4 regions of the Pseudomonas triclosanedens genome follow, and region 3 is predicted to be linked to each of the others. Evidence: predicted binding sites of a transcription regulator. Region 3 holds the regulator's gene; each other region holds the start of a gene.
What was found. The regulator FliA, encoded in region 3, starts transcription of late flagellar genes. The targets are predictions, from matches to a motif close to CTAAAGTTTNNNNNNNNNNNGCCGNTAA.

Region 1: OU419_RS06035 (methyl-accepting chemotaxis protein) is a predicted target of FliA. The motif match lies at 1,173-1,200, and genes of this name have one in related genera.
Region 2: OU419_RS18345 (methyl-accepting chemotaxis protein) is a predicted target of FliA. The motif match lies at 1,124-1,151, and genes of this name have one in related genera.
Region 4: OU419_RS06030 (methyl-accepting chemotaxis protein) is a predicted target of FliA. The motif match lies at 646-673, and genes of this name have one in related genera.

The regions. Positions count from the first base shown of each region.
Region 1 is NZ_CP113432.1:1,274,098-1,277,918, forward strand. It holds gene OU419_RS06035 (methyl-accepting chemotaxis protein) at 1-1,130, opposite strand, end outside; gene OU419_RS28880 (Flp family type IVb pilin) at 1,258-1,455, opposite strand; gene OU419_RS06045 (Flp family type IVb pilin) at 1,530-1,736, opposite strand; gene cpaB (Flp pilus assembly protein CpaB) at 2,087-2,998, shown strand; gene OU419_RS06055 (type II and III secretion system protein family protein) at 3,014-3,821, shown strand, end outside.
Region 2 is NZ_CP113432.1:3,964,471-3,968,291, reverse strand. It holds gene OU419_RS18345 (methyl-accepting chemotaxis protein) at 1-1,082, opposite strand, end outside; gene acnA (aconitate hydratase AcnA) at 1,281-3,821, opposite strand, start outside.
Region 3 is NZ_CP113432.1:2,126,995-2,130,815, reverse strand. It holds gene OU419_RS10035 (protein phosphatase CheZ) at 1-610, opposite strand, end outside; gene OU419_RS10030 (chemotaxis response regulator CheY) at 636-1,010, opposite strand; gene fliA (RNA polymerase sigma factor FliA) at 1,188-1,937, opposite strand; gene fleN (flagellar synthesis regulator FleN) at 1,934-2,764, opposite strand; gene flhF (flagellar biosynthesis protein FlhF) at 2,933-3,821, opposite strand, start outside.
Region 4 is NZ_CP113432.1:1,270,031-1,273,851, reverse strand. It holds gene OU419_RS06035 (methyl-accepting chemotaxis protein) at 1-520, shown strand, start outside; gene OU419_RS06030 (methyl-accepting chemotaxis protein) at 879-2,768, shown strand; gene OU419_RS06025 (helicase HerA-like domain-containing protein) at 2,836-3,821, opposite strand, start outside.

The DNA of each region.
Region 1 (3,821 bases), 850 kb from region 3:
GACGAGTTGGAGGCGTTGACCACCAGTTGCGAGACGTCATGCAGGTTGCGTGCGGTGGAGGCCACTTCGCGGATGGATTCGTGGATACGCTCGACGAAGCGGTTGAAGGCGTTGGCCAGCACACCGAACTCGTCGTTGCTGGCGACCTTCAGGCGCTGGGTCAGGTCGCCGTCGCCCTGGGCGATGTCCTGCATGGCGCGGCCCATGTCGGTCAGCGGCGCCATCAGCACGCGGATCAGCATGCCCAGCAGGAACAGGATGGCGACGATGGCGATGATGGTGGCGATGATCGCCGAGGTACGAAAGTCGCTGAGCATCCGGTACGCGGCGTCCTTGTTCAGCACCAGCGCGACGTACCAGGTGACGCCCGGCAGGCCCTTCACCGGCGTCAGGGACACCAGTTGGTCCACGCCGTTGACGCTGACCTCCTGCACGCCCGGCTGCACCTTGGGCGCACCCTGCGGGTAGATGTCCGAGAGGCTCTTGAAGATCAGCTTGCTGTCGGGGTGCAGCAGGATCTTGCCGGCATCGCTGACCAGGAAGGCGTAGCCATCGCCGTCGAACTTCAACGAGTTGATGATCGCAGTGATGGTTTCCAGCTTCATGTCGCCAGCGGCAACGCCGATCAGTTGACCGTTGCGCATCACCGGCGTGGACATCGCCAGAATCTGCTCGTTGGTGCCGGCATCGAGGAACGGTTCGGTGACGATCAGCCGGCCGGCGGCCACGGCGTCCTTGTACCAGCCACGCTGGCGCGGATCGTAGCCGTCGGGCATCGGCGCATAGGGGCGCATGGTGAACACGCCGGTGGCCGCCTCGCCGAGATAGACCGACTCGAAGTTCTTCTGGAACACCGCCTGTTCCAGTACGTGCTGGATGCGCTCGGGCGTCGGTTCCTGGTCGGCCAGTTGCGCGGCTTCGCTTTCCACCAGTTGGATGCGGCCTTCCAGCCAGCTCTGGATGTTGCTGGCGGTCAGGCTGCCAACTTCTGTCAGGTAAGCGTCGGTATCGGCGTGGATCGCTTCGCGCTGGCGGAAGTCATTGAAGAGGATGAAGCAGGCGAAGGCGAAGATGACCACGAGGGAGGCCGCCAGAAGAATCTTCTTGGCGAAGGACAACGAGCGAAGCATCGGTAAAGCATCCTGCAGGTGGAACGAAGGGGTGTGCAGGATGTATCGGCAGGTTCCGCCGGGACTTTAGCGCGAGTGTGCACAAACGGGAGAGGCGACACGTCTCCCCCGGTGCTTTGCGGTGCGCTCAGGGTGTCAGGGCGGCTTTCACCAGGTCCATCAGGGTGCCCACCCGGGTGCCGATGGGGCCGGCGGCGGTCAGCAGGGCAATGGAGATGAGCCCCGCTATCACCGCGTACTCGATCGCGGTGGCTCCCTCCCGTTCGACGAGGAGGGCGCGGACCTTGCGCCACAGGCGTTGTGGCGGACGTTGGACGGGTTCCATAGGCGATTCTCCAGGCACGACGGCGAGCACTCGCGAAGAGGGTTTCGCGAGTGGCGTGCGGTGAATGTTGGGGGTCAGGCGCCGATGGCGCTCTTGATTGCTCCCATCAGCGTGCCGATGCGAGTGCCGATGGGGCCGGCGGCGGTCAGCAGGGCGATGGAGATAAGTCCGGCGATGACTGCATATTCGATGGCAGTTGCGCCTTCACGGTCATGGACGAAGAACTTCAGTTTGCCAAGTACATGTTGCGGAAGTTGCTTGATGGCGAGTTTGTTTTTCATGGCCGTCGCTCCGTGCACGCCCAACATCCAGGGCGGATGCCCTGACTTCACCGTCAGGCTAGGCGTAGCGGGCGTGAATGCAACCGATCAAATGGCGTTAATACCAAAGTAATAGTTCCGGAGTTCTAGAACCAACTGAAGGATTGGAAATTATCCGGCGGCATTTGACGCTATTTGAGCAGCTACTAAATTCTGTTTTGGAACAAATAGTTTCTAAATATGAAAAATGCTTCTTATCGAACTTCTTCAGGCGGCCGAAACAACAATTACAGGTCTGCGCCAGAACGTCGGTAGCGGGCCAGGCGGTGGGCCGCCAGGCCCTCGTTCCCCCACCACGCAAGGAAGTGGTCATGAATAGCAAGGTGCTGATGGTATTCGCCGGGCTGTTGCTGTTGTGTGCAGGTGTCGTGGGGTATCTGGGAATGTCGGTGGGCAAGCCCGTCGAGCCGGCGGCCAGGATCGCCGATGTGGCGCCCGCCGCAGCCAGCGAGGCGGACAAGTTGCAGCGCACGCCGGTAGTGGTGGCAAGCCGCGATCTGCCGGCGCTGGCGGTGATCGGCAAGGACGACCTGAGCGTCGAGATGCTGCGCACCGCGCCGGCCGGCAGCTATCCGAAGCCCGAGGACCTGATCGGCCAGCGCGTCTGGGTCGCGATTCCTGCCGGCAGCATCGTTTCCGCCGCAGTGGTCGAACCGGGCGGCCCGCTGGCGCGCACCATCCGGCCGGACGAGCGGGCGATGGCCATCGCAGTGGATGAGGTGGTCGGTGGTGGTGGCTTCGTGCTTCCCGGCGACTACGTAGACGTCATGCTGTTCGTCCAGGATCCGCAGGGCACTGAGCGTACGGTCAGCGCCCAGGTGGTGCTGCCCGGCGTGCGGGTCATCACCTACGGCGAGCAGATTGCCGTTGCCAGCGATGGCCAGGCACGCAATGCCGGTGATCCCAAGGACAAGACGCCGCGCCCGCCGCGTACCGCCGTGCTGGCCGTGCCGGCCGAGGCGGCTGCGCGGCTGATGCTGGCCAGCCAGGCCGGATCGCTGCGCCTGGCGGTTCGCAGCAAGGACGAGAATCTCTACGAGAAAGACCAGCAGGGCCGCTACCTCCAGGCCTCGCTGGGTGCTTCCGGGAGCCAGTCGATCACGCTCGAACAGTTGCTCGGTAGGCCCCGTCCGGCGCCGGCCATGCGCCAGGTATCGGCACCGGCGGTGGATGCGGGCATCGTGGTTTATCGCGGTACCACCATAACCCGTGAAGCACATTGAGCAAGGAGTGCATTGATGTCCAAGCGCTTCATTCTTTCTCTGGCCGTGCTGCTGGCCTGCGCCGTCCACGCCAGCGCTCAGGCGGTGCCGAGCGCCTGCGCCGGGTTCGCCGGCCAGCAACTGACCCTCGATCTCGAGCAGGGCGCGCAGCGTGACCAGCAACTGCCGGTGCCGATCAGGCGGCTGGCCATCGGCGACCCGAACATCGCCGACGTGCAGGTGCTCGACAAGCGCGACTTTCTCGTCACCGGCAAGGCCCAGGGCCTGACCAGCCTGCTGATCTGGACCGCCTGTGGCGATCAGCCGATGCGCACGGTGGTGCGGGTCGGCTCGCGGGCGGTAAGCGATGCCGGCGGGCAGCCCGCCGACATGGCCGCCGGGCTGCCCAACCAGGTGCAGACCGACATCCGCTTCGTCGAAGTCAGCCGCAGCAAGCTCAAGCAGGCCAGTGCCTCGCTGCTGCGCCGTGGCTCCAACTTCTTCGGTATCGGCTCGCCAGGCAGTGCCGGGCATATCAATGGCAGCATCTCCGACGTGCTGAACAACGGCGTGCGAGACCTGGCGAACGGCACCGGCGGCGCCATCGAGTCCACACTCAACAGCGGCTTCAACATCGTCTGGGGCGGTGGCAGCAGCAAGTGGCTGGGCTTCATCAACGCGCTGGAAGGCAGCGGTTTCGCCTACACCCTGGCGCGTCCGAGCCTGGTGGCGACCAGTGGGCAAAGCGCTTCGTTCCTCGCCGGCGGTGAGTTCCCCATTCCGGTACCCAACGGCGACAAGGACACCATCACCATCGAGTACAAGGAGTTCGGCGTGCGCCTGA
Region 2 (3,821 bases), 1.8 Mb from region 3:
ATACTCTTGATCACATCCACCACGCCGCCGATCTCGTCGCTGTCGCGGGCAAGCTGGCTGACCGCTTCACCGGTTTCACCCACCGAGTCGGACAGGCGCTGCATGGCCTCGCGGGTTTCCGCAGCGATCAGACGGCCCTGGCTGGTCAGGTCATTGGCCTGGCGGGTGGCATCGGCGGTGCGCTGTACATTGTCGGCCACTTCCTGGGTGGTGGCCGCCATCTGATTGACCGCGGTTGCCACCTGTTCGGTTTCCTGGCGCTGGCGGTCGAGCCCGGCGGAGCTGTGATGCGCCAGGGTATCGGCCTGGCGAGCCTGCTCGGTGAGCGATTCGGCGCTGTCCTGAAGGCGGGTGAGGCAGGTCTTCAGGCGTGCTTCCTGGCTGAGGATGGACATCTCCAGCCGCGCCTGTGCGCCGCGACTGTCGGTGTACATCTGCGCGATCAGCGGGTCGGAGGTAGTCTGCTCGGCCAGGCGCAGCAGACGTTTCAGGCCGCGCTGTTGCCAGCCCAGCCCGGCGAGCCCCAGCGGAATCGACAGCACGGCGGCGAGCAGGAAGCCCCAGTGCGAGTTCAGCCAGGCGCCGATCAGGAAGGCGATCTGGCCGATCAGGATGAACGGCAGCCAATCCAGCAGCACCGGTAGCCAGCGGTCGCGAGTTGGGATGGCCGCCTTGCCGGCATTGATCCGCGCGTACAGCGCCTCGGCGCGGCGAACCTGTTCGGCGGTGGGTTTTACCCGTACTGACTCGTAGCCGACGATCTCGTTGCGTTCATAGACCGGCGTGACGTAGGCGCTGACCCAGTAGTGATCACCATCCTTGCAGCGGTTCTTGACGATCCCCATCCACGGGCGCCCCTTCTTCAGGGTGCCCCACATGTGCGCGAACACCGCCGGCGGAACGTCCGGGTGACGAACGAGGTTGTGCGGCGCGCCAACCAGTTCTTCGCGGGAGAAACCGCTGATGGCCGTGAAGGCGTCGTTGGCGTAGTTGATCACGCCACGGGCATCGGTAGTGGAGATCAGGCGCTGTTCGGCGGGGAAGGTGCGTTCACGCTGGGTGATTGGCTGGTTATTGCGCATGTACAAAGGGTTCCACAGCAGAAGCGAATCAATTGGTCAGGTTATCGGCCGCCGGCTCCGAAAGTTGATGGCCATTACAGAAAAATGTCAGGGGGCTTCAGGAGGGGTGACGATGGCTGCGTGCCATCAGTCACGGAGCGGAGAGAAACTGTCGCGCGGCGCCCCCTGGCGGGGCGCCGCGCCGTTTCCCGAGATGTTTCAGATCAGGCTGCGCAGCACGTAATGCAGGATGCCGCCAGCCTTGAAGTACTCGACTTCGTTCTGGGTATCTATGCGGCAGAGCACCTCGAAACTCTCCTGGCGACCGTCTTCGCGCGTCACCCCGATCTTGAGGTTCATGTGCGGTTTCAATTCGCCGGAAAGGCCGCTGATGCTCAGCACTTCATTGCCGCTGAGTTTCAGCGTCTTGCGGTCCTGGCCATCCTTGAACTGCAGCGGCAATACGCCCATGCCCACCAGGTTGGAACGGTGGATGCGCTCGAAGCTTTCGGCGATCACCGCTTTGACGCCCAGCAGGTTGGTGCCCTTGGCCGCCCAGTCGCGGGACGAGCCGGTGCCGTACTCCTTCCCGGCGACGATCACCAGTGGCGTGCCATCCTGCCGGTAGCGCATCGCGGCGTCGTAGATCGCTAGCTTGTCGCCTGTCGGTACGTAGAGGGTGTTGCCACCTTCCTCACCGCCGAGCATCTCATTCCTGATGCGGATGTTGGCGAAGGTGCCGCGCATCATCACCTCATGGTTGCCGCGCCGCGAACCGTAGGAGTTGAAGTCCGCATAGGCCACACCGTGTTCGCTGAGGTAGCGGCCGGCGGGGCTGTCCTTCTTGATGTTGCCGGCGGGGGATATGTGGTCGGTGGTCACCGAGTCGCCGAGCAGCGCCAGGATGCGCGCCTCGTGGATGTCCTCGATCTTCGGCGGCGCCTCGGCGATGTGCTCGAAGAACGGCGGATGCTGGATGTAGGTGGAGTCGTCCTGCCAGGTGTAGGTCTTGGCGTCCGGCACCTGGATGGCGCGCCATTTCTCGTCACCCTGGAAGACTTCGGCGTACTCCTTGTGGAACATCTCGGTGTCGACCTTCTGGATTGCCTCGGCAATTTCCTGCTGGCTGGGCCAGATATCGCGCAGGTAGACCGGCTGGCCATCCTTGCCGGTGCCCAGCGGGTCTTTCGACAGGTCGGTGCGCACCGTTCCGGCGAGGGCATAGGCCACCACCAGCGGCGGCGAGGCCAGCCAGTTGGTCTTCACCAGCGGGTGTACGCGGCCCTCGAAGTTGCGGTTGCCCGATAGCACCGAGGCGACGGTCAGGTCAGCCTGCTGGATGGCCTTCTCGATCGGCTCCAGCAGCGGCCCGGAGTTGCCGATGCAGGTGGTGCAGCCATAGCCGACCAGATCGAAGCCCAGTTCGTCCAGGTAGCGCGTCAGGCCGGCGGCTCGGAAGTAATCGGTGACCACCTTCGAACCCGGCGCCAGCGAACTCTTGACCCACGGCTTGCGCTGCAGGCCCTTTTCCAGCGCCTTTTTCGCCAGCAGGCCGGCGGCCATCATCACGCTGGGGTTGGAGGTATTGGTGCAGGAGGTAATGGCGGCGATCACCACCGCGCCGTTCTTCAGCCGGTAGGTGTGGCCGTCGTGCTGGTAATCCGCCTCGCCGCTCGCTACCGAGGCACCCACTGCCGCACCACCGCCGCCCTCGCTGAGCAGGCGGCCTTCCTCGGTGGAGGCGGGCTTGATCTGCAGGCCGAGGAAATCATCGAAGGCCTTGCTCACCTGGGGCAGGGCAACGCGGTCCTGCGGGCGCTTCGGGCCGGCGAGGCTGGCTTCGACCTCGCCCATGTCCAGTTGCAGCGTGTCGGTGAATACCGGCTCGTGGCCCTTCTCGCGCCACAGGCCCTGTGCCTTGCTGTACGCCTCCACCAGCTTGACTGTCTCATCCGGGCGGCCGGACAGGCGCAGGTAGCCCAGGGTGATCTCGTCCACCGGGAAGAAGCCGCACGTGGCGCCGTATTCCGGGGCCATGTTGGCGATGGTGGCACGATCGGCCAGGGGCAGGTCGGCCAGGCCGTCACCGTAGAACTCGACGAACTTCCCGACCACGCCTTTCTTGCGCAGCATCTGGGTGACGGTAAGCACCAGGTCGGTGGCAGTGATGCCTTCCTTCAGCTTGCCGGTGAGCTTGAAGCCGATCACCTCGGGAATCAGCATCGATACCGGCTGGCCGAGCATGGCCGCTTCGGCCTCGATGCCGCCGACGCCCCAGCCGAGCACGCCGAGGCCGTTGATCATGGTGGTGTGGGAATCGGTGCCGACCAGCGTGTCGGGGAAGGCGTAGGTGCGGCCGTCCTCGTCCTTGGTCCACACGGTACGTCCCAGGTATTCCAGGTTCACCTGGTGGCAGATGCCGGTGCCCGGTGGCACCACGCGGAAGTTGTCGAAGGCGTTCTGGCCCCAGCGCAGGAAGGCGTAGCGCTCGCCGTTGCGCTCCATCTCGATCTCGACGTTCTGCGCGAAGGCTGACTGGCTGGCGAACTTGTCGACCATCACCGAGTGGTCGATGACCAGGTCGACGGGGGAGAGCGGATTGATCTTCTGCGGGTCGCCGCCGGCCTTGGCCATTGCGTCGCGCATGGCGGCCAGGTCGACGACGGCCGGTACGCCGGTGAAGTCCTGCATCAGCACGCGGGCGGGACGGTACTGGATCTCGCGCTCGGAGCTGCGGGTCTTCAGCCAGCCGGCCAGCGC
Region 3 (3,821 bases):
CCATCCAGACCAGCTTGACCAGGTTGGTCTCCACCTCGGTGACCAGCTTGGTGACGCGCTTGATCACCTGCCCGGTGAGGTCCTGGAAATCCTGCGCCAGCAGGATGTCGTTCAGGTGCGCGGAAATCTTCCGGCTATCCTGGGCGCTGATGTAGAGGAACTGCTCGACGCGCCTGGCCAGCTCGCGGAAGGCATCCGGGCCCAGCTCGCGGCGCATGAAGCGCGACCAGTCCTCCTGCAGCGTCTTGGCTTCGCTCTCGATGTGCGAAACCACCGGGGAGCACTCTTCCACCAGGTCCATCGTGCGGTTGGCCGCTTTCTCGGTCATCTGCACCACGTAGGACAGGCGATCGGTAGCGTCGGCGATCTGCGACATTTCCTCGGCATGCCGGGAACTGGGATCGATCTGGAAGTTGACGATGGCGTTGTGCAACTCGCGGGTGAGCTTGCCGACTTCTTGATAAAGCCCGCGATCACGCGCCTGGTTGAGCTCGGAGATCAGTTGCACGGCGGTCTGTACTTCGCCGCGTTCGAGGCAATCGACCAATTCGCGCGCGTGTTTTTTCAGGGTCGACTCGAAGTCACCCTCGGATTCGTTGACGAGATCCATGACGCCCTCTCGGCTTTCGAGTCGACTAGCTGCCGACCCGCTCGAAAATCTTCTCGATCTTTTCCTTCAGCACCTGGGCGGTGAAAGGCTTGACCACATAGCCGTTGACCCCGGCCTGGGCCGCTTCGATGATCTGGTCGCGCTTGGCTTCGGCGGTGACCATCAGCACCGGCAGGTGCTTCAGGCGCTCGTCGGCGCGGACCGCACGGAGCAGGTCGATGCCGGTCATCCCGGGCATGTTCCAGTCGGTGACGAGGAAGTCGAAGTTACCGCTGTGCAGCATCGGCAGCGCAGTAGTGCCGTCGTCGGCTTCTGCGGTGTTGGTGAACCCCAGATCCCGCAGGAGGTTCTTGATGATGCGCCTCATCGTGGAGAAGTCGTCCACGATGAGAATTTTCATATTCTTGTCCAAACCGACCTCCATCGATACCAGACGCGCCCTGGCGGGCGTGCCGTCAATTCATCGAGCGCCGTGCGCTCATCCATAGAGGGCGACGTCAAAGGGACGTCACCCAGAAGAAATCTGAGACCCTGCGAATTTCCTTTCGGAAAAGGCCGACGGGAAACTACCCGAAGCTCAGTGCGCGCGCCACTCCGCCAGACGTGCCCGCAGGCGCGCGGCGCACTGACTGTGCAACTGACTGACCCGGGACTCGCTGACACCAAGCACTTCGCCGATCTCCTTGAGGTTCAGTTCCTCGTCGTAATACAGGGCCAGCACCAGCCGCTCGCGTTCGGGCAGCTTGGTGATGGCATCGGCGAGCGCCGCCTGGAAGCGTTCGTCTTCCAGGCCGTGGGAAGGCTCGTTGTCATGGTGCGAAGCGTCTTCGCTCAGACCCGCGCCGTGCTCGCCGTCCTGCAACAGATCATCGAAGCTGTACAGGCGGCTGCCCTGGGTGTCGCTGAGGATGCCGTAATAATCTTCGAGACTCATATTGAGTTCGGCAGCAACCTCCTGATCTTTAGCGTCGCGTCCGGTTCTGGCTTCCACCGTGCGGATCGCGTCGCTGACCATGCGGGTATTGCGGTGCACCGACCGCGGTGCCCAGTCGCCCTTGCGCACTTCGTCAAGCATGGCCCCGCGGATGCGTATGCCGGCGTAGGTTTCGAAGCTCGCGCCCTTGCCGGCGTCGTACTTCTTGGATGCTTCCAGCAGGCCGATCATGCCGGCCTGCATCAGGTCCTCAACCTGCACACTGGCCGGCAGGCGGCCGAGCAGGTGGTAGGCGATCCGCTTGACCAGCGGTGCGTACCGCTGGATCAGCTGGTCCTGGGAGTTCTGCGCCTGCGCCTTGCTGTACATACGCGCTCCGGAGGCCGTCATCATACGGCCGAACCCGTGGTCGGATGCTGCACCAGGCGTTCGACGAAGAACTCCAGGTGCCCTCGGGGGTTGGCTGGCAGCGGCCAGCTATCGACCTTCTGCGCCACCGCGCGGAAAGCCAGCGAGGCCTTGCTGCGCGGGAACGCCTCATACACCGAACGCTGTTTCTGCACTGCCTTGCGCACCGATTCGTCGTAGGGAATGGCGCCAACGTACTGCAGCGCCACATCGAGGAAGCGGTCGGTCACCTTGGTCAGCTTGGCGAACAGGTTGCGACCCTCCTGGGGACTGTGAGCCATGTTCGCCAGCACGCGGAAACGGGTCATGCCATAGTCGCGGTTGAGCAGCTTGATCAAAGCGTAGGCGTCGGTGATGGAGGTGGGTTCGTCGCAGACGACCAGCAGTACTTCCTGCGCCGCGCGCACGAAGCTCACCACCGAGTCACCGATGCCCGCCGCGGTGTCCACCACCAGTACGTCGATGTTTTCGCTGATGTCGCTGAACGCCTGGATCAGGCCGGCGTGCTGCATGGGCGTCAGGTGCACCATGCTCTGCGTCCCCGATGCCGCCGGGACGATGCGGATACCGCCGGGCCCCTGGAGGATCACGTCGCGCAGATCGCACTCGCCTTCGATCACGTCGGCCAGCGTACGCTTGGGCGTAAGGCCCAGCAGCACATCGACGTTGGCCAGACCCAGGTCGGCATCCAGCAGCATGACTCGGCGGCCGAGGTCGGCCAGCGCCAGCGAAAGATTCACCGACACATTGGTCTTGCCGACGCCACCCTTGCCACCGGTGACTGCGATTACCTGAACGGGATGCATGCCCATATCAATACCTTGTCTCGTCGTTCAGCCGATGCGCCCCCTGGCGCTTCGGCCCTGCCGGCCGCGGTGCTCTACCGCTTCCAGCGCTCGCGGATCGTCTCCCAGAGCATCCGCATTGCTCGGGCGGCCCTGCCGGCCACCCGCCACCCCACAACGGGGCTTTCAATTCGTTCAGCCGGCGCGACGCACCGGCTGCTGGTAAAGGCCGGCGAACATGTCGGCCATTGCGTCCTCGCTCGGCTCGTCCGGCGCCTGCAGGCTCACGGCGCGGCTGACCAGTTGGTGGCTGCGCGCCACCTGCAGATCATCCGGAATTCGCGGGCCGTCCGCCAGATAGGCTACCGGGAGACGCTGGCCTATAGCCAGCGCGAGCGCCTCGCCGAGACTGCCGGCTTCGTCCAGTTTGGTCAGGATGCACCCGGCCAGACCGCACAGGCGATAGTTCTGCCAGGCGGACTTGAGCACCTGGCTCTGGCTGGTCGCCGCCAGCACCAGATAGTTCTTCACATTCAGGCTCTGCGCCGCCAGGGCCTCCAGTTGCATGCGCAGCGCCGGATCGTTGGCAGGCAGGCCGGCAGTATCGATCAGCACCAGGCGTTTGCGAGCCAGCGGAGCCATCGCTTGGATCAGCGACTGGCCCGGATCGACCAGGGTGACCGGCACGTTGAGGATGCGGCCGAGGGTCTTGATCTGCTCCTGGGCGCCCAGGCGGAAGCTGTCCATCGATACCAGCGCCAGGCTCTGCGCCCCGTATTTCAGCACATAGCGGGCGGCCAGCTTGGCCAGGGTGGTGGTCTTGCCCATGCCGGCCGGGCCGACCAGCGCGATCACACCGCCCTGCTCCAGCAAGTCCGCATCCGGGGTCTGGATCGAACGCGCCAGGTGAGCCAGCAGCATGCGCCAGGCCTGCTTCGGATCGGCGATGGAAGAAACGCGCTCCAGCAGGTTGCGGCTCAGGTCTGCCGGCAGCCCCATGCGCTGCAGGCGGCGCCACAGGTTGGCCTGTTTCGGGCGCTGGTTCTGCAGTTGGTTCCAGGCGATGGAGCCCAGTTGCACTTCG
Region 4 (3,821 bases), 860 kb from region 3:
GAACATCGGCCAGATCCTCGAAGTGATCAAAGGCATCTCCGAGCAGACCAACCTGCTGGCCCTCAACGCCGCCATCGAGGCCGCCCGCGCGGGTGAAGCGGGCCGTGGCTTTGCGGTGGTCGCCGACGAAGTGCGCAACCTGGCGCACCGCGCTCAGGAGTCGGCGCAGGAAATCCAGAAGATGATCGAGGAGCTGCAGGTCGGCGCCCGCGAAGCCGTGGACACCATGACCGAGAGCCAGCGCTACAGCCTGGAAAGTGTGGAGATCGCCAACCGTGCCGGCGAGCGGCTGGCCAGCGTGACCCATCGCATCGGCGAGATCGATTCGATGAACCAGTCGGTGGCTACCGCCACCGAGGAACAGACCGCCGTGGTCGACTCGCTGAACATGGACATCACCGAGATCAACACACTGAACCAGGAAGGCGTGGAAAACCTCCAGGCCACCCTGCGCGCCTGCGCCGACCTGGAAAACCAGGCGGGCCGCCTGCGCCAACTGGTGGACAGCTTCCGCATCTGATCGCTGCCGCAATGAAAAAGGCGCCCGAGGGCGCCTTTTTCATTGATTGCTGACAAAGCGCAGGCGGACCTGTATCGCCGTTGAAACACCCGTCAGCCGGTGCGCCCTACCGTTCGTCCGGCAGTCTCAAGCTTCCCTGCGGCACGCCGAAATCAAGGGTGACGGCCTTTGATAGCAACCAACAAACCGGGCTCGTCGCCAAGCCGGGACAAGGGAGTTCCGGCTACGCCCGCACGGCTACCCGCCGCGCCGGCGCCGTCCGTTTCACACCAAGGGAACGGACCTTCCACGGCGGCATCGGACCTGTCGCCCGGATCAACGCCACTCCGGCCCCCACTACTTCCGGATTCAACGCAGCATGATCAAGAGCCTGAAATTCAGTCATAAGATCCTCCTGGCCGCCTCCCTCGTCGTCTTCTCCGCCTTCGCCCTCTTCACCCTCTACAACGACTACCTGCAACGCAACGCGATCCGCGACGATCTCGAAGACTACCTGCGGGAAATGGGCGACGTGACCGCCAGCAACATCCAGAACTGGCTGAGCGGCAGGCTCCTGCTGATCGAAAGTACCGCCCAGACCCTGGCTCGCGACAGCGCGCCCGAGCAACTATCCGCGCTGCTGGAACAGGACGCGCTGCGCAACACTTTCAACTTCACCTATCTGGGCCAGGAAAGCGGCGCCTTCACCATGCGCCCCAACAGTGCCATGCCCGACGGCTACGATCCGCGCACTCGCCCCTGGTACAAGGACGCCCTGGCCGCGGGCGGCACGACACTCACCGAGCCTTACGTGGACGCGGCCACCCAGCAACTGATCATGACCATTGCCACTCCCGCCCGCGCCAACGGCAAGGCGATCGGCGTAGTCGGCGGCGACCTCGGCCTGCAGACCCTGGTGCAGATCATCAACTCGCTGGACTTCAGCGGCATGGGCTATGCCTTCCTGGTCAGCGGCGACGGCAAGATCCTCGTGCACCCGGACAAGAATCTGGTGATGAAGACCCTCGCCGATGTCTACCCGCAGAACACGCCGAAAGTCGGCAGCGGCTTCAGCGAGTCAGAGCTCAATGGCCATGCCCGCATCCTCAGCTTCACCCCGGTGAAGGGCCTGCCTTCGGTGAACTGGTACATCGGCCTCTCCATCGACAAGGAGAAGGCCTACGGCATGCTCAGCAAGTTCCGCACCTCGGCGATCATCGCTGCCAGCATCGCCATCGTCGCCATCCTGTTCCTGCTGGGCATGCTGATCCGCGTGCTGATGGCGCCGCTGACCGACATGGGCCGCGCCATGCAGGACATCGCCCAGGGCGACGGCGACCTGACCCAGCGCCTGAAGGTCGCCAGCAACGACGAGTTCGGTGTGCTGGCCAACGCCTTCAACCGCTTCGTCGAGCGTATCCACGAATCCATCCGCGAAGTGGCCTCCACCGCACGCAGCCTGCATGACGTCTCGCAACTGGTGGTCAACGCCTCCAACTCGTCCATGAGCAACTCCGACGAGCAGGCCAACCGCACCAACAGCGTCGCCGCCGCGATCAACGAGCTGGGCGCCGCCGCCCAGGAAATCGCCCGCAATGCCGCCGATGCCTCGCACCATGCCACCGATGCCTCGCACCAGGCTGGCGATGGCCGCCAGGTGGTGGAGCAGACCATCAGTGCGATGAACCTGCTGTCGGACAAGATCAGCTCCGCCTGCGCCAACATCGAGGCGCTGAACAGCCGCACGGTGAACATCGGCCAGATCCTCGAAGTGATCAAAGGCATCTCCGAGCAGACCAACCTGCTGGCCCTCAACGCCGCCATCGAGGCCGCCCGCGCGGGTGAGGCGGGCCGTGGCTTCGCGGTGGTCGCCGACGAGGTGCGCAACCTGGCGCACCGCGCCCAGGAGTCGGCGCAGGAAATCCAGAAGATGATCGAGGAGCTGCAGGTCGGCGCCCGCGAAGCCGTGGACACCATGACCGAGAGCCAGCGCTACAGCCTGGAAAGTGTGGAGATCGCCAACCGTGCCGGCGAGCGGCTGGCCAGCGTGACCCATCGCATCGGCGAGATCGATTCGATGAACCAGTCGGTGGCTACCGCCACCGAGGAACAGACCGCCGTGGTCGACTCGCTGAACATGGACATCACCGAGATCAACACACTGAACCAGGAAGGCGTGGAAAACCTCCAGGCCACCCTGCGCGCCTGCGCCGACCTGGAAAACCAGGCGGGCCGCCTGCGCCAACTGGTGGACAGCTTCCGCATCTGATCGCTGCAGCAATGAAAAAGGCGCCCGAGGGCGCCTTCTTCGTTCGCGGGCGAAGCCGTCCTGGCAACTACCGTCGTTTACTCCCACCCAGCAGCGCACCCATCAACCCGCGCACCAACTGCCGGCCGATCTGGTTCGCCGCCTGGCGCACCACGGTCTTCGCGGTCTGGCTGGCCAGCGTGCCGAGCAGCTCTCCTGCCAGGCCGCCCAGGTCGCTGCCAATGCTCTTTTCCTCAGCCTTGGTTTCGGTCGGAGCCATCTTGCTATCGGCGCGACCAGTCAGCTTCTCGTAGGCGGATTCGCGGTCGACCGGCTGGTCATAACGCCCTGCCAGCGGCGAACGGCGAATCACCTCGGCGCGCTCGGCCTCGGTCAGTGGGCCGATGCGCGACTGCGGTGGCGCTACCGCTACACGTTGCACCATCGCCGGGGTGCCCTTCTCTTCCAGGGTACCGACCAGCGCCTCGCCGATACCCAGCTCGGTGAGCACCTTGAGGGTGTCGAAGGCCGGGTTGGGGCGGAAACCGTCGGCCACCGCACGCAGGGACTTCTGCTCCTTGGCGGTGAAAGCCCGCAGGCCATGCTGGATACGCAGGCCGAGCTGGGCGAGGACGTCATCGGGCAGGTCACTGGGCGACTGGGTGACGAAATACACACCGACACCCTTGGAGCGGATCAGCCGAACCACCTGCTCCAGGCGGTCCTGCAGCGCCTTGGGCGTGCCGTTGAACAACAGGTGCGCCTCGTCGAAGAACAGCGCGAGGATCGGCTTGTCGGCGTCGCCACGTTCGGGAAGCTGTTCGAACAGCTCGGCCAGCAGCCAGAGCAGGAAAGTGGCGTAGACCTTGGGTGCATCGTGCACCAGCTTACTGGCATCGAGCAGATGGATGCGGCCACGGCCATCGGCCTCGGGGCGCAGCAGGTCTTCCAGTTGCAGCGCCGGCTCGCCGAAGAATGCCTCGGCGCCCTGTTGCTCCAGCAGCGCCAGGCGACGCAGCAGGGCCTGGGAGGACGCGCCGGTGAACAGCGCACGGTCCTCGCCAAGCACTTCAG